DNA from 3 places in the Mesorhizobium sp. 113-1-2 genome. Region 1 is predicted to be linked to each of the others. Evidence: riboswitches for the same ligand, from Rfam matches in the RefSeq annotation. Region 1 holds a riboswitch; each other region holds the start of a gene.

Region 1 (7,538 bases):
CGGGTCGCCATCTTGGAAGATTCAACCTCCGCGATGCAGTGGATCGCCGCCTGCAGATCGGGCAGTGGAAAAGTGCAGGTGTAGACTTCGACGGCATGTTTGAGACTGGCGCGAGACGCGTCAAACAGTGCAGTATGTCCAGGTTTCACAGCTAGACCACGCGAGTGAGAAGCAGTTCCTCACCACCGACTACAAAACCGCAGATCGCACGCAACCTGACCATGGCCAGACGCAGCTCATGGCGATCGCTTGGTCGGCAATGGCCAGGTTCGGCGGCGCAGATGCAGCGGTGGCGTTCGGCTGAGTAAATAAATGCGACCCGGGGCTGTTTGCCGCATAGTGGCTGTGGAGGAGGGGAGAGATGACCGGCTTGATCAGATTTGAGAGGCCAGTCGTTGTTCAGGTTAGCCGCCGCAGCTCGGAGCGTATCGTGTTCGACGTCAACGACGCGGCCGCTATATTGCTGCGGGATCTGCATCATAAGACCGATAAGCGCAGAATTGCGATGGACACCTGTCTGCAGGTGTTACGCGGTAAGACCCATCCACCAGCCGCTCGACGAGCTTTCGTCGCAGCCGCGCTCGAAGCACGCATTCTACGCAGCGATTGAGATTTAGGGCGCCGCTCATGAATTTCGGCCATCTGCACATCGCTATTGAGCGCGCTCCGAATACCCCTGCCGGCATCGCCAGGTGCAAGCCAACCCCTCTCCTTCCGCGACGGCTTTCCTGGTCCGGCGCCTGATCTTCCACCATCGAAGCACAAGGGTCCGCCAGCCAGCTGCGGCCGCTCGGCTTCGCCGTCGCGGTGATCGTGATTGCAGCCAGAGGCAGACGGAGCCATCAAGCGGGAATTGGCCCGCTGCAGATGGCGGAGCCTCGATGCCGCCTCAACAGTCTCCACAAGTGCCGTTTGAACCTTCCCCAGCTTGGCCCTGTATCCGGTTCCCGGAACACGCTCCGCGGACCAGCGCGTGATCGCCGATGCTTCTCCCGATGGTCGGGACTGGGGTTTCGGCGACCAAGGGCGGGGAGACGATAGTGATTTCGATTATCCCAATACGGAATAATCCGAAACGGGCTGGCGGAGAGCCGTCTCGTTTCTGGCCGGCTCATTTGAGGCCCAAGCCTCCTCGATCGCCCGCCAACGGAGGCCTCTGGAACAGCTGACTTCAACGCGCCGTAACAAGGGCCGCGGCCAGGCCAAGCTTGCCGAGGCGTTTCGTCACCGGCAGCTCGATTGCCTTGGGTGCGCCGGATAGACTCCCCCTCGATGCCCGGTGTGGCGTTGCCGCTCACCGCCGGCGAGGGGCACCGAGCCCTACGCGGTCTGCGCTTTTTCCCGAATTGCGCGTGCTGCAGCCACCATGTTCACCAGGGCAGGGCGGACCTCCTCCCATCTGCGCGTTTTGAGACCGCAGTCGGGATTCACCCACAGTTGGCCATCCGACAATCGATCGCGCGCAAGCATGATGAGGTTGGAAATCTCGCCCACTTCCGGGACCCGCGGCGAGTGAATGTCATAGACACCAGGACCGATCTCGTTCGGATACTTGAAGGTTCGCAGCGTATCGAGCAGTTCCATCTGCGAGCGCGAGGTTTCAATGGAGATCACATCGGCATCCATTGCAGCAATCGCGTCCACGATGTCGCCGAACTCGGAGTAGCACATATGGGTGTGAATCTGGGTCGCATCGCCAACCGCCGTTGAAGCCAGCCGGAAGCATTCGACGGCCCAGTCGAGATAGGTTTCCCAGTCGGCCTCACGAAGCGGCAAGCCCTCGCGCAGTGCGGCTTCGTCGATCTGGATCATCTTGGCGCCGGCCTTTTCGAGGTCGCTCACTTCATCGCGAATGGCGAGCGCGACCTGGCGGCAGACGGCTGAGCGGGCAAGGTCGTCTCGGACGAAGGACCAGTTGAGGATCGTCACCGGGCCGGTAAGCATGCCCTTCACCGGCTTTAGCGTCAGCGACTGGGCGTATCGCCACCAGTGTAGTGTCATCGGATTTTGTCGCGACACATCGCCAATGATGATCGGGGGTCGCACAAAGCGCGAGCCATAGCTCTGCACCCACCCATGCTGCGTGAAGGCAAAGCCGCGGAGCTGCTCGGCGAAATACTGCACCATATCGTTGCGCTCGAATTCGCCGTGGACCAGCACGTCGAGTCCGATCTCTTCTTGCCAGCGAACGGCGGCTTCTATCTCTTTCTTCAGGAACGCCTCATAGTCGACGTAACTCAGCTCGCCTTTGGCATGGGCTGCCCGCGCCTTGCGAACCTCGGCTGTTTGCGGGAAGGAGCCAATCGTCGTGGTGGGGAAGGATGGCAAGCCAAACGTGTCGGCCTGAAGCTTGGAGCGCACGTCGAATGCGCTCTTCCGGCGCGTCATGGCGACCTTGATGCTGGCGACCCGACCTTCGACGAGCGGATCATGCACCTTAGCGGATGTCGCGCGAGCGGCGGCAGCCTCAGCCGACGCCTCTAGTTCGGCGGCGACCGCGTCCCGGCCTTCAGCCAGGGCACGGGCGAGCACGACCAGCTCGTCGGTTTTTTGCGCCGCGAAGGCGAGCCACGATTTCACGTCCGCATCGAGTGTCGTCTCCATGTCCAGGTCGATCGGCACATGCAGCATCGAGCAGGACGGGGCGATCTCCACGCGGTCCAACGGCCAGTCGGCGACGATCGGCTTGATGCGGTCAAGTATGGCAGGCAGGTTCGCGCGCCAGACGTTGCGGCCGTCGATCAGCCCGAGCGAGAGCACAAGTTCCTTCTGCGCGAGCCGGCCGACGGTCTCCAACTGCTCTGGAGCGCGCACGAGATCGACGTGCAGTCCCGCCACGGGCAGAGAAATTGCGGTCTCGAGATTGTCTCCCAGCGATCCGAAATAGGTAGCGACCATGATCTTCAACTCGGGTGCTGCTTTCGCCAGCCGGCAGTAGGCGAATTGGAGCGCATCCCGTTCGTTGGGAATCAGATCCAGCACGAGCGCCGGCTCATCGATCTGTACCCAATCGGCTCCCGCGAGCTTCAGCCTCCGCAGGAGCTCCTCGTAGACGGGCAGCAGCCGTGGCAGGAGCGCGATAGGGTTGAAACCTTCCTCAGGTGACTTCGCCAACTTGAGAAAGGTAACCGGTCCAAGCAGGACCGGGCGCGTGTGGATGCCGAGCGCCTTGGCCTCGAGGAAATGATCGACCGGTTTCGCCGACGAGAGGGCAAAGCTCTGATCGTCGGTAAGTTCCGGCACAATGTAGTGATAGTTGGTGTCGAACCATTTGGTCATTTCCATCGCGGCAAGGCCATGCCCGTTGGCCGCATGCTCGTCACCGGCATGTCCGCAATCAGCGGCCTGATCTTGGTTGCCGCGCGCCATGGCGAAATAGGTATCGAGTGGGACCTCGCCGTCAGTCCAGGTGTATCGTGCCGGCACGGCGCCGACCATGGCGACGGTGTCGAGCACATGGTCATAAAGCGAGAAATCGTTGGACGGGATTTTCGACACGCCGCGATCGTGCTGCTCCCTCCAGCTGGCGGCGCGTAGCGCCTTCGCCGTCGCGAGCAGGTCGGCAGCGGGAGATTTTCCGGACCAGTAGCTTTCAAGCGCGAATTTGAGTTCCCGCCGTCGACCGATACGCGGCACGCCGAGCGTTGCCACTGGAATTTGTTGAGAGACAGTCATGCCATACCCCGATGGTTGGGGCGTGGGGACAAGGAACGCGCGAGTAGGCGGCACGAAGCCAGGCTACCGCGGCCACCGAGACACCCCGCCCGTGGACGTTGTTCGTCGTGGCAGGTCTCCTGGCTCGCGGGTCAAAGCCTCTGCCCGTCTTCCCGAGGCCGTTCGCCTCAGTGACACCAATGGGCTTGGCTCGCCGCTAACAGTTGCGGGGGCAGCGCCGGCATCGCACCGGCTTCCCTCTTAGCTCCGCTACGGCAGTGCCGCGCGGAGAACCACGACATGCGCACAATCACAGCAGCTTCGCTCCTTGTCAATACATATAACGAGATGTTTATGTGATGATGCGAATAATGCCCTTGCGCTGATCGGTCTCTTTCGCCCAAAGCCGCTTACGATGCCGCCTCTTATCAGTGCAGGCTCGGAGAGGTCTTTGTCCCATCGGCACGAAAAGAGCGTGTCGCAACAGGCGTTGTCGCATGCGGCCGACGTTGCCAATGCCGCTGATGTGCGAGCCTTCCAACTATCTCAACGAGAAAAGGAAAAGCTCCGGCCTCACCGAGGCCACCAAGAACGAAGCGCCGTGGATCGGCGCTGATCCGCAAGACTTTGCAACCGTCAGATATGCAGCGGGCGGTTCTTACGCGAGGCCGCGAACGCGGCTTTGGGAACCCAATCGCGGGCGAGGATTGGTTGGAGCGGGTTCGTGCCGATAGTGAATTTCCTACCCTTCGCCCACATTATTGAGCATGTGCCCGAGCGAGCACACAAGGCCGCATCAAGAGAAAGCCCGGTCAACTGTAGGGCTTCTTCATTCTTGATTTCATTGGATACGCCCGGCCGCCCTGAGTTTCTTGATTCGACTATTTTTCAGCTCAGGAGGCAAAAAGTTAACGCGATTGTCCAGTTTAGTCATGAATTGCTCGAAATCCATATTGATCTGATTTATAAACAGTCGATTCGAGTACATCTTCCGAACCTGATGATCATCTCTTGGAAAGACAGTGTACCAAGGGATGCCTCGGTTTTTCTGCCTGATTGAGTATAATTCAGCACCAATGTCCATATCACTGAAAGAATATCCAATGAGTAGGACGCAGCTGTTCTCAAATCCGCCCATGGCTTTTGATATCATCTTTCGATACGATGATATCATTTCAAAATAATCGAATTGAGTTATAACCAAGCCACCTTTACCGACCGGCTCGTGGGCGTAGGTTAAACTTCCGTGCGGCTTGTAGAGCGGCATGCGACCGCTCAAAGCTTGCCTATCATCATAAATTATGTCCGGGGGGAGAGAGCTACTCGATTTGTAGCCAAGCTCAACTAGCTCATCGTAGTTGGTCGTGAATATCGACCGCGCTCCCAGATTGGCCAGTGCAACATGCTGCCACAATGGCAGGAAGCAGGTAAAATGTTCGACCAAGAACTCAGACATCGGCGTTCGGCCGGTCTTGGTTTCGATTATCGCGGCGGCATGCTCTAGGCTCATGAGCTTTAGGCTCTCCGGGTCAAACGCAGTCGAGCCGTCATGCTTGAAACGCTGCCATAGCGTGTTTCGCAGAGCATATGCGTTGGGAAGATCCTCGCCCAATTTGTTCTTGGCGCCTATCGAAGCTCCTGCGCCTAGAAAAATTGTCAACCGTCCGCGAAACAAATCCCAATTGGACACGAAGTCTTCGAAGTTGTCGTCGATTTTGCCCGGCACGCGTTAGAACCTTATGTGGGGAAGTGATTTTGTGTACTAGACGCGGAGTGCGACTCATAGTCTTAAAGCAACATGGTCACAAAAATATTAGGCGGACGTTACGTCCTCAAAAGGAAGCTGCTGCCGGGTAGTGTCGAGCGGGGCGAGCCTGAGTTATGGCAAGCACAGGACGCCGGTGACGTGTACTATGTCAAATTGTGGCCTCGTCGCAGCGGCGACGAAATGGACATCCGGGCCTTGTGGAATCGAGAGGTTAGAGGCCTCAGGCGGCTTCAAAGCTATCCTGGAGCCAGCCAGAGGTTCATGACCCTCCAAGATCTCGGCATCACTGACGATTATTTTTTTATCGCGCTGGAAGGCGGGCGACGCGGAATCCTATCGGAATTGCTTGAGCGAAGGCAGAACGTCCACTGGCTGCTTAACTTGACAGTGGCATCGAGGAGACGACCGCTGTGGGAGGGGCTTTTACGCATATCCGAAGCCTTACGCCTTTTACATGACGGCGGCACGATCCACCGGACGCTTTCCTCGGCTTCAATTTTCGTTGGCCCTGACGGCAGCAACGACTTTCGATTGAGTGGTTTCGAATGGTCGCTGCGAATTGCAGGTAACGACGGTGCTTCAGCAAATCCGGCCAAGCAACGCGTCGCGAGGCCACCGGAACTTGAGCGCGGTCCTGGTGAGTTCTCGACAGCCACCGATTGGTTCGACTTCGGACTACTAGCTGCGGAGATGTTTGGTGCGCCGGTCAGAACTGTAAGAAAACTCAGTGCGCTAAAAAAAGCGATTACCGATCTCCCAACTCTGCGAGAGCGAGAAAAGACGCTTCTCCTGTCGTTACTTGAGGAAGAAGCAGATCGCCGTTTGGTGGATGGTGAGTCCGTGGAGCGGGCCATCCGCGATATTGTTGTCGGCCTAGAAGCTGTTGCATCCGCGTCCAGCAATCCAATTGTTGTTGCGGTGCGCTTAGGGCCCCTTACGGACCTGTCTCGCGCCATAGAGCGTATCGCGGGAGACCAGGCCCGCGCCGACGCCGTCGAGAATCAAAGAAAATGGATCGAAAATGACTTACGGGGTGACATCCGCGTGATCGCTCGGAGCTACCCGAGGCGTCGATTTATCCTGAAAGGCTCGAAGCTTGAGTATCGAGTATCTCAGTGGGATTTGCCTCAGGGGGGCGCAACTTGGGATGTAGGATATTGCGATTCAGTTGAAGAATATCCGAAGTCTTTCCAAGGGGACGACATTCTTAACACTGGTGAACGAAAATTACAGATTCGCCTATACCCCCACGTACGCAACAACATTAACTCGATCCGGGACAAAAGTCTTCCTTGGGATAAGGCATTTCCGCCTAGGGTGGTTGACGCAACCGTAGAACCACACCTTCAAGATGTCCACGATTTCTTCAGGGTCACCCAGCAGATAGACACTCTTTTGATTGCTGCTCAGATTTGCCCCGTTCGAGTGATAGAAGTCGATACGATGGGGGGCATCACCTATATCTCGGTGACCCCCGTCAAGGAAGTCGAACGTAATGAGCTGTGTACGTTCCTCAAGCTTTCGCCGCCTGCCGATCAAGTTGCAGACTGGTTTGGCTTGGGTGCTGAAGAAATTTCAGATGATGACGAACAAGAGCCGAGCAGAGATACCTACTATCTTCTTGATAGAAGGACGATCTCGCGTGACCCGCAGGGGGCCGTGCAATGGTCATTTGACCGCAGAGAGATGAATTCTGGAGGCCCCCGCTACCATTTTGTTACGGAGCAAGGCGCCGTAACACGTGCTGGTGCAACGCTCTACTTGGCTCGGAACTTCGGTGGAACCATTGCGCAGATTCGGAGGCGTCACAAAGCCATTGAAGATTTGCGCCAGCACACTTCGTTGTTGCGACTAATCGCGGACCCCTACATTGCGAGCAGGCGCGGGTTAGACCGGGCACCGGCAGGAAGAGCAGCAATCGATCTTGACGAATCGAAAAGAAAAACAATCGAGCAACTTTGGCAGGTTTATCCATCCTTTGCAGTCCAAGGGCCGCCGGGGACTGGCAAGACAACTCTAATCCAAGCGTTCTCTGATCGCCTGCTTACTGACGACCCAACGGCGCAGGTTCTTCTTACGGCCCATTCTCATCACACCGTTGACGATGTGCTCCAGA
Region 2 (7,538 bases), 1.5 Mb from region 1:
CGACCAGGACATTGCGTCGGGCCTGATGTCGATCAACGCCGTCAAGGGCGTCGAGATCGGCAACGGTTTCGAGGCCGCGCGCATCACCGGCGAACAGAATGCCGACGAGATGCGCATCGGCAATGACGGCAAGCCGGTGTTCCTGTCCAACAATGCCGGCGGCATCCTCGGCGGCATCTCGACCGGCCAGGCGATCATTGCGCGTTTCGCCGTCAAGCCGACCTCGTCGATCCTGACGCCGCGAAAGTCGATCGACAAGGATGGCCACGACGTCGAGGTGATGACGAAGGGCCGGCACGACCCCTGCGTCGGCATCCGCGCGGTGCCGATCGGCGAAGCGATGGTTGCCTGCGCGATTGCCGATCATTATCTGCGGCACAGGGGACAGACGGGGAAGGGCGCAGAGCAGTAGGGCAGTAGGGCGATATGCTACGCCCCGCGCCCAGACAGCCAAATTTTTGCTTTCCCCTACTGCCTTACTGCCCTATTCCCCTACTGCCCTGCGAGCGAAGCGAGCATCCCATGCCTTACGACCAGAAAAAGATTGTCGAAGCCATCCGCGCTTTCGAACGCGGCGAGATCGTCGTCGTCATGGACGATGACGGGCGCGAGAATGAGGGCGACCTGATTGTCGCCGCCGTCCACTGCACGCCGGAAAAGATGGCCTTCATCGTGCGCAACACCTCGGGCATCGTCTGCACGCCGATGCCGCGCGAGGAAGCCAAGCGGCTCAACCTGCAGCCAATGGTCGCCGACAATGATTCCGCCCACACCACCGCTTTCACCGTCAGCGTCGATTTCAAGCATGGCACGACGACAGGCATTTCGGCCGACGACCGCACGCTGACCGTGCGCAACCTCGCCAACGGCAATGTCGGCGCCTCGGATTTCGTCCGCCCCGGCCACATCTTCCCGCTGATCGCGCGCGAAGGCGGCGTGCTGATGCGTTCGGGCCATACGGAAGCGGCGGTCGACCTTTGCAAGCTCGCCGGCCTGCCGCCGATCGGCGTCATCTCCGAGTTGGTCAACGACGACGGCACCGTCAAGCGAGGCCCGCAAGTGCAGGCTTTTGCCGAGGAACATGGTCTGAAGCAGGTTTCGGTCGCCGACCTCATCGCCTACCGTCAGCGCAAGGAAACGCTGGTCGAGCGCGTCGCATGCTCCGATATCGACACGCTCGGCGGCAAGGCGCAGGTCTTCACCTACACGCTGCCCTGGGACACGATGCATCACGTCGCCGTCGTCTTCGGCGACATCCGCGACGGCGAGGACGTGCCGGTGCGGCTGCATTCCGAGGATGTGGTGACCGACGTTTTCGGCACCTCCCATAGGCTGGACGGCATCATGAAGGCGATGGGCGAACGCAAGCGCGGCGTCATCGTCTATCTCAGAGAAGGTTCGGTGGGCGTCGCCCACCAGGAGCGCAAGCGCCCGCTAAGCGGCGACCGCGAGGATCATGAGGAGGCGCGCCGGCGCGAGAATGAATGGCGCGAGATCGGCCTCGGCGCGCAGATCCTGAAGGACCTCGGCATTTCTTCGATCAACCTGATCGCCTCGCGCGAGCGCCATTATGTCGGCCTCGAAGGCTTTGGCATCCACATCGCCAAGACCGAGATTATCTAGGATATGTCGATATTCAGGTGAGGCCGGCCTGCAAATGACGGCTTTCTGCGCTTCCGGTGCTCACGGACCGGAAAGTCCGCTGCGCTCCGGTTCTCGAAATCCATCATTTTCGGCGCGGCCTGACCTGAATCTCAACATATCCTGGCCGTCACTCGGCGGGAACCGCGGCGGCTTCGCATCCATCCAGCTCGCACCTGTGGGTGGCCAGGCTGCGTTGGCCGAGCAGCACGGTGGCGAGTGCAATCGTACCTGATGCCACCGAGACCCAGAACCCGTTCTGGGCGCCGAACGCATCCACCACCGCGCCGGCGGCGAAGGAGCCCAGCGCCATGCCGATGCCGATCCCGGTGGTCACCCAGGTGATGCCCTCGGTCAGCATCGCTTCCGGCACATGCCGCTCGATCAGGCCGAAGGCCGTGATGAAGGTCGGCGAGATCGCCACGCCGCTGATGAAGACGGTCAGCGCCAGAAGCGGCACGCTGCTGGCGGTGAGCGGCAGCAGCGTGCCAAGCGCGACCAGAGCGACCGCGATGGCAAGTTGGCGCTGCAGCGGCGCTTTCAGGTTGAGCGCGCCGACAATGATGCCGAGCACGAACGACCCCAGCGCGTAGACGCCGATGACGAGGCTGGCGGCGCCGGGCTGACCGAGCTCCTTTGTGATCGCCACGGTGCTCACTTCCGTCGTCGCGAAGGTCGCGCCGATGAAGATCAGGGCAAAGGTGATGATCTGCACCGGGCGCAGACGGATCGCCGAGCTGCTCAAGCCCTGGTCCATCGGGCGCACTTGCGGCTCGGTCGATCGCTGCAGGATGAACGCCGTCGAGCCCAAGGCAAGGAACAGCGTGCTCGCCAGCATGCCCGCTTCCGGGAACAGGGCAGCACTCAGGCCGACCGACAGCGATGCGCCGGCGATATAGACCAGCTCGTCCGCCGCCGATTCGAAGGCGAAGGCGGTGTTCATCTCGGGGCGGCCCCGGAAAAGCTCGGTCCAGCGCGCGCGCACCATGGCGGGCATGCTGGGCATGGCCGCGGCCAGCAGCGCCGACACGAACAGCGTCCAAACCGGCCAGTCCTGATTGGCGGCCGCAACCAGCGTGATGAAGGCGAGCACGGAGATGATTGTCGTGGGCACGACGATCCGCGTCTGGCCGAGGCGGTCGACCAGCCTTGATATTTGCGGCGCCAGGAAGGCGTTGGCCAGCGCGAATGTCGCCGAGACCGCACCCGCCAGCCAGTATTCGCCGCGCGTTTGCGACAGCATCGCCACAATGCCGATCGGTGCCATGGCGATCGGCAGGCGTGCCATGAAGCCGGCCGCTGCAAAGCCCTTGGCTCCAGGGGCGCGGAAGATTTCCGAATAGGGGTTTTGCATGGCAGTTCCTCGACAAAGGGCGATCTGACAATTACATACGAAGCGTATGAGAAATAGATAGATCATACGTGGCGTATGTCAATTGGCATACGAGGCGTATGTGGATAGGGCCAGACGGAAATGCACAGACCCCGCAAGGAAATGATCGCCGAGACGCGCGCCAAGCTGATCGCCGCGGCCCGCCAGGCTTTCGGCACGACAGGCTATGCGGAAGCCTCGATGGATGATTTCACCGCATCGGCCGGGTTGACGCGCGGCGCGCTCTATCATCACTTCGGCGACAAGAAGGGGCTGCTGCAGGCGGTTATCGCCGAAATCGACGCGGAGATGGCTGCCCGGGTGAATGAGGTCGCCTCGAGAGCGCCGACCCGCTGGCAGCATTTCGTCGACGAATGCACAACTTATATCGAAATGGCGCTGGAGCCGGAAATCCAGCGCATCATGTTCCGGGACGGTCCGGCCGTGCTGGGCGATCCAGCACTTTGGCCGAATGCCAGCGCCTGCGTCGGTTCAATGACCGATCATCTGACCGCGCTGCAGGGGGAAGGGGTGGTCGTCCCGGGCGTCGACCCCGAGACCGCGGCACGGCTGATCAACGGGGCGAGCAGCCAGGCAGCGCAGCGGATCGCCAATTCGAACGACCCCGAAGCGACGTCGAAGATGGTGGTGGCGGCGTTCAAGCAACTGCTCGAAGGCCTGCTCAGAAAACCAGGCTCATAACAGACCCAAATCCCCGTTGGGCGCCTCGCTGGCCACCGCCCCCGATTGACAATCTTCAGGCAGAGCGCATCCTTCTCGCCCATCTCTGAGGGGAGATTCGGAGCATGTGGGATTTCGAGATCGGCAGGTCGGTGTCCATCATGATGCGGACCTGGCCCTTCATTGTCTTTCGCATGATCGTCTATTTCGGCATCACGCTGGCCTACATCATGGCGACCGGCACGGGTGCTTCAGTCGGTTATGGCGTCGGCCATATCTCCACCGATCCCGACGGGCCAATGTCCTTTGCCCTGTGGGGTGGCGTGGTCGGTTTTGGCGTCGTCTCGATCGCCGTCTACTGGATCCGCGAATACATCCTCTACGTCGTCAAGGCCGGCCATATCGCCGTCATGGTCCATCTGATCGATGGCCGGGATGTCCCCGACGGCCAGAACCAGATCGCCTATGCCAGGCAGGTCGTGACCGAGCGTTTCGCCGAGGCCAACATCCTTTTTGTCGTCGACCAGCTGGTCAAGGGCGCCATCCGCGCCATCACCGGCCTGCTCGGCGGCATCGCCGCCTTCTTGCCGATCCCGGGCCTGAGCGGCCTGGTCTCCTTCATCAACACGGTGATCCGCCTGTCGCTCACCTATGTCGACGAGATCATCCTCGGCTACAACATCCGCATCAATTCGTCCTCGCCCTTCGAGACGGCGCGGCAAGGCGTCGTGCTCTACGCCCAGAACGGCAAGACCATGGTCAAGAACGCCGTCTGGCTAGCGGTCATCATGTGGGGCGTGTCCTTCGTCATTTTCCTGCTGATGCTGGCCCCGGCCGCCGCCATTCTGTTCATCATGCCGGGGCAACTCGCCGGCTGGGCTTTCGTGCTGGCAATCGTCTTCGCCTGGGCCTTCAAGGCCGCCTTCATCGAGCCATTTGCCATTGCTTGCCTGATGCAGGTCTATTTCAAGACCATAGCCGGCCAGGTGCCCGATCCGGCCTGGGATGCCCGGCTGGCCGAGGCGTCGTCGAAGTTCAGGGAGCTGAGGGACAAGGCGCTGGCCTCCTTTGGCGGCTCGCGCTGGGGCACCGCAGGCGCAACCCGCTGATCGGCGGGCGCGCAGGCGACTGCGTTGAGGTGCACCACAGCTGACTTGAGTGGTGCCTCGCCTTGCCCGCAGAAAGTCTCGCTCATGATCAATTCGGGCAGCGGCAGCCGCCGGCCCCAGCCATGCGTTTCGAGGTCCGGTTTGGGCGCGAACTCGGAAACCCGGCCGACGCAGAGATAAGCGATCGGCGTCACGTGCTCGGGAATGGATAGCAGGCTCTTCAACGCTTGCGGCTCGATGATGCTGACCCAGCCGACGCCTACGCCTTCGGCGCGCGCCGCCAGCCAGAAATTCTGCACCGCGCAGACCGTGCTGTAGAGATCCATTTCCGGATTGTGCCAGCGGCCCAGAGGCGAACCCTGCGAGCGCTGGCGGTCGCAGGTGATGCAGATGTTGAGGGCGCTTTCGCAGATGCCTTCGAGCTTGAGCTTGCGGTAGAGCGCCTGACGTTCCGCCTCGATTTCAGGCAATTCCTGTTCGCGCGCAGCCAGGAACAGGTCGCGCACCTTTTCCCGCCGTTTGGCGTCGCGAATGACGATGAAGTTCCAGGGCTGCATGAAGCCGACCGATGGCGCGTAATGGGCGGCAAGCAGAAGCCGCGCCAGCACCCCGTCGTCGAGCGCGTCGGGCAGGAAATGGCTGCGCACGTCGCGCCGCGTGAACATGGCACGGTAGACCGCGTCACGCGCCATCTGGTCAAATCCGTCGCCCATAGGAGCGGTCATGTGTTCCGGCATCGCTTGTCCCCTTGCGATTGCTATTGATGCCAGCCGCCTGACCATGCGGATGACGATGCCTGCCAGGCCGGTCTTCTGGCTTGGGATCAACCCGCGTCCGGTGCCTTCCCGTCATCGACAGTGGCATTTACCGGCGCGGTCCCCCTCACAGCGTTGGGCACGCCACGGAGTTCAACCGTGTTCCCGATTCTCCCGCTTGCGGCGGGCACCAGGCAGTGGCTGCGACCTTACGCCGAAGCCTCGGCGGCGCCAATCCCCGCAGCGACGCCAATGGACGCATGCGTGATTTTCCCCAGTCATCAAGCGGCAACGCATGGCCATCGCGTTGCCGGGGCACTAGATAGGGAGCATGGCCACTCGTCTCTATACCCATCCGATCTTCCTCGAACACATCACGCCGCCCGGCCATCCCGAGCGGCCGGACCGTTTACGCGCCATAGAACGGGTGCTGGATGACGAGGCCTTCGCTGGGCTCGATCGCGTCAAGGCGCCGGAGGGCGATGAAGCGACCATCCTGTACGCCCATCCCGCCGATTTCGTCGCCCGCGTGCGTGCCGCCATTCCCGAGGAGGGCCTTGCCCGCATCGATGCCGACACCACCGCCAGCCCGAAGAGCTGGCAAGCGGTGATCACCGCGATCGGCGCCGCCAACGCCGCTGTCGACGACGTCTTTGCCGGCCGTGCCGACAATGTCTTCGTCGCCGCAAGGCCGCCCGGCCATCATGCCGAGAAGACCACCGCGATGGGCTTCTGTTTCTTCAACACGGCGGCGATTGCGGCGCGCTATGCGCAGAAGAAGCATGGCGCCGAGCGCGTCGCTGTCGTCGACTGGGACGTGCATCACGGCAACGGCACGCAGGATATCTTCTGGGACGATCCCTCGGTGCTCTATTGCTCGACGCATCAGATGCCGCTTTATCCCGGCACCGGCGCGAAGAGCGAGACTGGCGCCGGCAACATCGTCAACGCGCCCTTGGCGCCACAGACCGGCGGCGAGGTGTTTCGCGATGCCTTCCTGTCGCGGGTGCTGCCGGCGCTCGACAATTTCGCGCCCGATCTGATCATCATTTCGGCCGGCTTCGACGCGCATCACCGCGACCCGCTGGCCGAGATCAACCTGACCGAGGACGATTTCGACTGGGCGACTGGCCAGCTGATGCAGCGCGCTGCCCGCCACAGCGGCAACCGGCTCGTCAGCCTGCTCGAGGGCGGCTACGATCTGCAAGGACTGGCATTTTCGGTCGCCGCCCATGTCGGGCGACTGATGAAAGGATGAGTGATGGCTGCTGAGACCAACGAAGACGTCAAGGCGATGAGCTTCGAACAGGCACTCGACGCGCTGGAGAAGATCGTCGATGATCTGGAGCGTGGCGACGTGCCGCTCGACCAGTCGATCCGCATCTATGAGCGTGGCGAGGCGCTGAAGGCGCATTGCGACCGGCTGCTGAAGGCGGCCGAGGACAAGGTCGAAAAGATCCGGCTGTCGCGCGACGGCAAGCCGGTCGGAACCGAGCCGCTCGACGCGGAATGAGGCGCAAGCCGTCAACCGAGTTTTGGACATCATCGTGATTGAGGATAGAGTTCGTCGCCGTTGAGATGGCGCCCTGGACAAGAGGAGATACGGAAGCGATGTGCAGAAACATCAAGACCCTGTTCAATTTTGATCCGCCGGCAACCAATGACGAAGTGCGCGACGCAGCCCTTCAATTTGTCCGCAAGCTGAGCGGAACGACACGGCCGTCGAAACAGAACCAGCATGCGTTCGACCATGCGGTCGAGGCCATCGCGGCATCGGCGCGTGAACTACTCGATTCGCTGGAAACCCATCAGCATCCGCGCAATCGCGAAGAGGTGGCGGCCAAACTGCGGGCAAAGGCGGCGATCCGCTTTGCCTGATGCTGCCAAAGCGGTCCATGACCGCTGAAAAGGAGAGTCCATGAGCTTCTTTCCGGGAAAAGACCCTGAAGCCGGCGACGCCTTCGCCAGCGACCAGATCGA
Region 3 (7,538 bases), 890 kb from region 1:
AAGGCTCGCAGCGGCGCTGTCGGCTCCCAGGGCGGAAAGGCATCGGGCGAGGTCATCAGCTGGACGCCAATGCGGCGCTCCGGATCGTAGACCTGCCAGAAATCCAGATCGTGAAAATAGTGGCCGCGCAGCCCGACCCCGGCGAGCCGTTCGGCAAAGCCGTATTCGGTGAAATGCGCGTCGCCCCACTGCGCCGGCTCAGGGATGCCGCCGATGCCGGGATGAACGGTGAAGATGCGGCATGTCGATGGCTCCGACAGGTCATCCTCGGCCTCCACGAAGGCGTCGCCAAGCGCATCCGCAAGCACGCCGGGAGCGACATGCGCGGTCAGTTCCAGCCTGGGCAGGCGGACCGTCCGCGTCGCCGGATAATGTGTGGCGGCTTCTTCAGCGGCGGTGATGAGATACCGGGCGTAATCCGGCAAGGTTTCGAGCGTGACGCGCGGCATCCTGCGCCCCTGTCCCAGACGCGACCGGCTCGTCAGGATGCCTGCTTGACTGCCGGCCAGCCGAGGGGTTCCTCGACCTCGTGAATGGGATCCACGATGATCAAATCGGCGAGGTCGTCGTGAGTGCTCACCGTGAGCGGTTCGCTCGTGGCGGCAAGCTCGGCAGGCAACTCGCCCGGCAGCGGTCGCGCCGCCGCTTCCGAAGGCACCAGCAACCCCAGTTCGAGCAATTGCGATATGAAGTGTTCCAGTTCAGCCGCGCCGAGTGTCGAACCGCCAGCGTTCAGCCCGATCAGGGTCCGGGCATCGACCCCGGACGAGAGCGCCTGCCAGACCCTGCTGCCGGAATCGGAGAAGCCGAAATACTTGCCGTTGGCAAGGTTGAGCACCACGGCCTCGCCATCGAAGGATTCGAAGACGATGTCCCTGCTCGCAACCGAATAGGCGTCGGAATCGCGCATTATTGTTGCCCCGCCTCGCAGTTCCCGCCCTCCGGCAGGAACGCTTCCACTGACAACGCCTGTAAACGCTCGGTTCTTCGTTGGCAAGGCAAGCGGTGCCGGCAAGACGTCGGCCGTTTTGGGGGAACAGCTGGATCGCGAACCGTTCACGCCTCGATTTCGAGAGCCGACAGCGGCTTCGAGCAACAGGCGAGGATGAAGCCGTCGTCGATCTCGTGATCGAGGATGCCGCCATTGTGGCTCATTTCGACGGCGCCGGAGACTTTCTTCACCTTGCAGGTCCCGCACAGGCCGAACTCGCAGGCCGCCGGAATCCGCACGCCCGAAGATCGCGCGGTCTGCAGGACGGTCTGGCCGGCGACGCACTCGGCGTCGACGTCCGAAAGCGCGAAGCGGATCGGTGTTTTGGCTTCGACCGGAACGGCAGCATCGTCTTCAGCCGGCAATGCGAACGGCGCCTGGATTTCCTCCACCGCGGGCGCGGCAAAGCTCTCCTGGTGGTATTTCGTCATATCGAAGCCGGCGGCGTCCAGCATGCCGCGCACGGCGCGCATGAAGGGATCCGGACCGCAGCAGAAGATCTCGCGTTCGCGGAAATCGGGCGCCAGCAGCGGCAACCGGATGGCGTCGATGCGGCCCATATGGCCGTACCAGCCCTCGCGGCTCGACCGCTCCTCGATCATGAAGCCGAGCGACAGGCCCGGCATATGGCCGCCGAGCAGTTCGAGCTCCTTGCGGAAGATGATCTCTTCGGCGCGCCGCGCGCAGTTGACGAAGCCGACATCAGTCCATGGCGCGCAATCGTTCAGCCAGCGCAGCATCGACATCATCGGCGTCACGCCGGAACCGGCGGAGATGAACAGATATTTGGCCGCCGGGTGGCTGTGCAGCGAAAAATCGCCGGCCGGCCCGTAGGCCTTGACGTGGGAACCTGGCTTCAGATTATCGAACATCCAACGCGTACCGATACTGCCGGCCTGCGCCTTCACCGTCACGGCGATCGAGAACGGCCGCGACGGCGAGGACGACAGCGTATAGGTGCGCATCAGCGGCCCATCCGATGTCGGCAGTTCCAACGTCACGAACTGGCCTGGCTTGTAGCGGAACCAGGTCTGGTTATCGGAGCGAAAGGTGAAGGTCTTGACGTCAGGCGCCTCGTCGCTGACGCCGATCACTTCCAGCACCTGCAGCCTGTCGTTCCAGGGCGCCATCTGGTCGAGATGGCGATAGAGCCCAAGATCCGTCATCGCATTCATCCCTCAACCTCTCTCAAGCAACGCTGCGCAGGGCCGGCCGGCCATCGTCGGCAAGGCGCGGGCCGATGAAACGGGCGTACCAGTCGACGAACTGGATCACGCCGCCCTCGTGCAGCTCCGAATAAGGACCGGGTTCATAGGCAGGCGACAGGATGCCGAAGGCGTTTTCCTCGACGATGCGGCGGTCCTGGTCGTTGGTCTCGGTCCAGACATGGGTGAGTTCGGCAAGATCGTAATCGATGCCCTCGACCGCATCCTTGTGCACCAGCCATTTGGTCGTCACCGCCGTTTCCGTGGCGCTGATCGGCAGCACGCGGAAGGTGACGGCATGGTCGATGAGGATATGGTTCCAGGTCGTCGGGTAGTGATAGTGCATCAACGTGCCGATACGGTCGGCGGAGACCGTGTCGGAGAGGTTCTTCTTCACCGCCCGCTTGCCGTTCATCGTGTAGCTGACCGCGTCGCGCAGCAGCGGCGCCCTTGTGGCGCGGTATTGCCCGGCCGGGTCGATGCGGAACTTGCTCGGCAGGCCGGCCGCCTCACATTTGGCCCAGTGCGCCAGCATCTCCGGATCGCTGTCGGCGCCTTGCACGCCGGTCACAGTCGGTGCTTCCGGGAAGGTCTTGCACAGTTCCGGGTGATTACCGGCGCAATGGTAGCACTCGCGGTTGTTTTCCCAGACGAGCTTCCAGTTGCCCTTCTCGACGATCGTGCTCTCGAAGGCGATCTTTGCTTCGCCGAGCCGGTGCGGCTTGAGATAGGGTTCGATCATCGCCCGCATCGGCGCGAAGTCGGCGGGTACCTTGGCCAGGCAGATGAAGATATAGCCGGCCACGCTTTCGCAGGCGACCGGCTTCAGGCTGAACTGGCTCTTGTCGAAACCGTCGGCCATCTGGCGGGCAAACAGCAGCCTTCCGTCCAGCTCATAGGTCCACTGGTGATAGGGGCAGACCAGCTTGGCGGCCGTGCCCTTGTCGGTGTTGCAGACACGGCTGCCGCGATGGCGGCAGGAATTGTGGAAGGCGTTGATCTTGCCCTGCTGATCGCGCACCAGCACGACCGGATAGTCGCCGATCTGCACGGTGATGAAACTGCCGGGCTTCGGCAGTTCGCAATCATGGCCGACGAACAGCCAGTCGCGATACCAGATCAGCTCCATGTCGAGCTTGAAGAAATCGGGATCCGTGTAGAAGGGCTGCTCCAGCGAGAAGCCCTCTCTGCGGCTGTTCAAGAGCCTCAGCATATCGTTGCGCGCATCCATGTCCTGTCCTCTTCTATTTAAGGACTGACTATGGTGGTGATTGAGGAAGGATCGGACGCAGGCCGGCGAAAGCCGGGCATGCGCCATCCGCCTCTTGACCGCCCACCGCGATCAGTCGAGTCTAGATATCTCGGGCTGGTTTCCGGGCTCTGGAGTGTCCTTGCGGACGGTCGCGACACCTTCCCAGGCTCTCGCCCAGTGGTCTCCCGTTGCGACTTGAACTCCACCACCGTTGCGGGGGCAGCGCCGGACTTTGACCGGCTTCCCAATTCTCCGCCTCGTCGTCACGAAGCGGCACCTGAGATGCCATGATCTAATCACGACAGCGTTTGCGACATCGGCATGAAAGCGACATCGCATCCATGTGGCGCGACACGCATGCGCAATGATCGGGTCAAGCACAGCGGTCACGAAAAATCGTTTTCGTTGACGGCAGTGCCCGCCGTCAGAATCGGTCCGGAATGGGCGCCTAAAAGGTTAACGGTTTCGAAAAGTGACTATTAGCAGATTCTAAAATCGAACCGAACGGTTCGTTTCTGTTGACGGTGCGTGCAGGACGGTGTGAACGCTGAGGCTTCGATACAGTTGGTGATCGCAGCGCTGGTTTCACCTAACATGCTGATATCAAAGAGTGAAATATCTGACGTAGAAGGCCATGGTACAATTTCAAGTGGTGGATTCTTGGTCCACGGCAAACAACTTCGTGATTGGAAACGGCTAGCTGGCTTTCCCACATCGGGCCTGTCCGAACGACGCGATTTTAATCCCAAGACACGCCGCTAGACGGACAGAAAAATACTGGAGTACCAAAAATGAAAAAGATTGTTCTCACTGCCGTCGCCCTTCTGGCCATTTCCGGCAGCGCCTTCGCTGGTAGCGACCACTATGGTTCGAATGCCGCTGCAGCAACGGCTGTCGACAGCCAGCACACCGCTTCGACCAAGAAGTCGGAGCCGGCTGCTCAGGCGCCGGTCCAGGGTGCTGACCGCAACCTCTTCGGCAACAACTAACAGCCGATCCCGGCCAATGGCGGGTTTTTCGCCTCGCCGCTCTGGCCGACCTCAAGAAATTCAGGAGACTCGAATGAAGAAGATCATCATTGCTGCCGCCGCCGTTCTGGCCATTTCCGGCAGCGCTTTCGCCGGCAGCGACAACTATGGCTCCAATGGCGCCAACCAGCCTGCTGCTGCTTCGAACGACAGCTCGTACACCGCTTCGATCAAGAAGTCGGCTCCGGCCACTCAGGCGCCTGCGCAGCAGGGCGCTGACCGCAACCTTTTCGGCAACAACCAATAGCCGGTTCGCAGCGGGACGGTGGGCGTGCCCACTGTCCCGGCGAAATCCAGAAATTCAGGAGACTTGAAATGAAGAAAATCATCCTTGCCACCGCCGCCGTTCTGGCCATCTCCGGCAGTGCTTTCGCCGGCAGCGACAATTATGGCTCCAATGCCGCCAACCAGCCTGCCGCGACTTCAGTTGACAACTCGCGTACGGCTTCGATCCGCGACAGCGGTTCGCCCGTCTACAAGTTGCTCAATTCGTCGGGCGACGCGCAGAAGTCGGCGCCTCAGGGCAGCGACCGGAACCTCTTCGGCAACCACTAAGAGCTGAAGCTAATCTTCCAAAAAAGAGCGGCGGGCTTGGCCCGCCGCTCTTTTTGTGTCGCCTCGACCCGGCAGGACTCTCGACCCAGCAAGACTGGCGGCCTCAGGCCGCTTTTGCTTCCGGCTTCTGCAGCGCGAAGGAATGTCCGTCCGCATCGAAGATATGCAGGTCCTCGGCATTGGCACTCAGCCGCAGCGTCGAACCGCGCTTGACCTCGACATTGCCAGGCAGCTTGGTCACCAGCGGCAGGTCAGCGCGGCCGATGTCGACATAGACAAGCTGGACCTCGCCGAGTTGCTCGACATAGTCGACCGTTCCCTCGAACAGATAGTCCACGCCGGTGGCGACCATGAGGTCTTCCGGCCGCACGCCGAAGCTGACCGCCGCACCCTTCGCCGAGGCGGGCGTCGTGATCGGCACCGTCGCCTTGCGCCCACCGACATGGCTGACGACGGTCGGGTTTCCGGTCTTGTCGATGGTCGCTGGCAGGATGTTCATGGCCGGCGAGCCGATGAACTGGGCAACGAACAGATTGCCGGGCTTCTTGTAGAGGTCCATCGGCGTGCCGACCTGTTCGATATGGCCGTCCTTAAGCACCACGATGCGGTCGGCCAGAGTCATTGCCTCGACCTGGTCGTGGGTGACGTAGATCATGGTCGTGGCGGGCATCGATTCCTTCAGCTTCGCGATCTCGATGCGGGTGGCGACGCGCAGGGCGGCGTCGAGGTTCGACAGCGGCTCGTCGAACAGGAACACTTTCGGATTGCGCACAATGGCGCGGCCGATGGCGACGCGCTGGCGCTGCCCGCCCGACATCGCCTTGGGCAGCCGGTCGAGATATTTGGTCAACTGCAGGATTTCCGCCGCCTGGCGCACGCGGCGGTCGATCTCGGCCTTGTTCTCCTTGCCGATCTTCATCGAGAACGCCATGTTGTCGTAGACGGTCATGTGCGGATAGAGCGCATAGGACTGAAACACCATGGCGATGCCGCGCTTGGACGGCGGCACATCGTTTACGACCTCACCAGCGATCTTGAGTTCGCCGGAGGTGATTTCCTCAAGCCCGGCGATCGACCGCAGCAAGGTCGACTTTCCGCAGCCCGACGGGCCGACGAAGACGATGAACTCACCCGATTTGATATCGAGGTCGATGCCGTGGAGAATGTGCAGGTTGCCGTAGGATTTCTTCACTTGTCTCAGATTGACATCGGCCATTGGTTTCCTCCCAGTGATGTCTCAAAAATTCAGTCGATCCGTCCGAACCAGGCGCCGTAACCGCCGAGCTCGATCGGACCGGGGCTCGCCTGCCCGGAAAACCCGTGTCCTGGCAAAGGTTGCAGTGATCGGTTGCCAAGGTCAACCTTGGCCGGCTTGGCGCCGAGGTTGAAGACGCAGACGACCTGCTCATTGCCGGCGCGGCGGGTGAAGGCGACAGTGTCGCCCTCGCTTTCGATGAAGGTGATGTCGCCCTTGGCCAGTGCCGGATGGGCGCGGCGGAAGGTCAGGAAGCGCCTGTAGTGCTCGAGCAGCGAAGCCTGATCGCCCTGCTGGACATTGACCGCCTGCGCCAGATGCTTGGCCGGCACCGGAAGCCAGGGCTTTGCCTGGGAGAAGCCGCCATTCTTGGCGTCGCCATCCCAGACCATCGGTGTGCGGCAGCCGTCACGGCCTTTGAATTCCGGCCAGAAACGGATGCCATAGGGATCCTGCAGATCCTCGAAACGCAGTTCGGCTTCGCCGAGCCCGAGCTCTTCACCCTGGTAGAGGCAGACCGAGCCGCGCAGCGACATCAGCAAGGCTGAGATAACCTTGAGATAGGCGATGGGATCCGCTTCGCCGGCGGCCCAGCGCGAGGCCGGGCGCATCACGTCATGGTTGGAAAAAGCCCAGCACGACCAGCCGTCGCTGGCGACCTTGCCGAACGCTTCGAGCACCGATCGGACCTTGTCCGCGCTGATCTTTTCCGGCGCCAGGAAGTCGAAGGAATAGCACATGTGCACGCGCTTGCCGCCGGCGGTATAGGCTGCCACTACTTCGAGCCCGCGCTGCGAATCGCCAACCTCGCCGACCGCTGCGGTCGCCGGATATTCGTCGAGCAGCGCGCGGAAGCGTTCGAGGAAGCCGAGGTTTTCCGGGCGGCTCTTGTCGTAGATATGGTCCTGGTAATTGTAGGGATTGACCGCCGGCGCGGTCTGGTCGTTGCGCTCTTCCGGCGGCAGCGGCGGGTTGTTTTCCAGGCCCTGGCTGTGGAAGTAGAAATTGATCGTGTCGAGGCGGAAGCCGTCGACGCCGCGCTCCAGCCAGAAGCGGGTGACCTCGAGCAGCGCGTCCTGGACTTCGCGGTTGTGGAAGTTGAGGTCGGGCTGCTCGGCCAGGAAATTGTGCAGATAATATTGCTGGCGGCTGGTGTCCCACTGCCAGGCCGAGCCGCCGAAGATCGACAGCCAGTTGTTGGGCGGCGCGCCGTCGGGCCTGGCGTCCGCCCAGACATACCAGTCTGCCTTAA

The links. Region 1 has a riboswitch for cobalamin ahead of metE (5-methyltetrahydropteroyltriglutamate--homocysteine S-methyltransferase). Riboswitches for the same ligand answer to the same signal wherever they lie in the genome.
Region 2: linked by a shared signal. The riboswitch ahead of bluB (5,6-dimethylbenzimidazole synthase) and the one ahead of metE (5-methyltetrahydropteroyltriglutamate--homocysteine S-methyltransferase) in region 1 are both predicted to bind cobalamin.
Region 3: linked by a shared signal. The riboswitch ahead of JN279_RS01945 (aromatic ring-hydroxylating oxygenase subunit alpha) and the one ahead of metE (5-methyltetrahydropteroyltriglutamate--homocysteine S-methyltransferase) in region 1 are both predicted to bind cobalamin.

What each region holds. Positions count from the first base shown of each region.
Region 1 is NZ_AP023242.1:7,476,069-7,483,606, reverse strand. Features, by position in the region: gene JN279_RS35905 (DUF982 domain-containing protein) at 1-84, shown strand, start outside; gene JN279_RS35900 (DUF982 domain-containing protein) at 362-610, shown strand; gene metE (5-methyltetrahydropteroyltriglutamate--homocysteine S-methyltransferase) at 1,321-3,651, opposite strand; cobalamin riboswitch at 3,768-3,967, opposite strand; gene JN279_RS35890 (SIR2 family protein) at 4,496-5,380, opposite strand; gene JN279_RS35885 (AAA domain-containing protein) at 5,684-7,538, shown strand, end outside.
Region 2 is NZ_AP023242.1:5,954,783-5,962,320, reverse strand. Features, by position in the region: gene aroC (chorismate synthase) at 1-412, shown strand, start outside; gene ribB (3,4-dihydroxy-2-butanone-4-phosphate synthase) at 523-1,623, shown strand; gene JN279_RS29090 (MFS transporter) at 1,772-2,995, opposite strand; gene JN279_RS29085 (TetR/AcrR family transcriptional regulator) at 3,116-3,715, shown strand; gene JN279_RS29080 (hypothetical protein) at 3,820-4,803, shown strand; partial or broken gene bluB (5,6-dimethylbenzimidazole synthase) at 4,911-5,495, opposite strand; cobalamin riboswitch at 5,589-5,768, opposite strand; gene JN279_RS29070 (histone deacetylase family protein) at 5,890-6,816, shown strand; gene JN279_RS29065 (exodeoxyribonuclease VII small subunit) at 6,820-7,071, shown strand; gene JN279_RS29060 (DUF2277 domain-containing protein) at 7,170-7,436, shown strand; gene JN279_RS29055 (pirin family protein) at 7,477-7,538, shown strand, end outside.
Region 3 is NZ_AP023242.1:426,720-434,257, reverse strand. Features, by position in the region: gene JN279_RS01960 (serine kinase) at 1-449, opposite strand, end outside; gene JN279_RS01955 (PqqD family protein) at 482-910, opposite strand; gene JN279_RS01950 (hybrid-cluster NAD(P)-dependent oxidoreductase) at 1,057-2,157, opposite strand; gene JN279_RS01945 (aromatic ring-hydroxylating oxygenase subunit alpha) at 2,180-3,427, opposite strand; cobalamin riboswitch at 3,544-3,744, opposite strand; gene JN279_RS01940 (DUF680 domain-containing protein) at 4,240-4,437, shown strand; gene JN279_RS01935 (DUF680 domain-containing protein) at 4,511-4,723, shown strand; gene JN279_RS01930 (DUF680 domain-containing protein) at 4,792-5,031, shown strand; gene JN279_RS01925 (ABC transporter ATP-binding protein) at 5,135-6,247, opposite strand; gene bglA (beta-galactosidase BglA) at 6,277-7,538, opposite strand, start outside.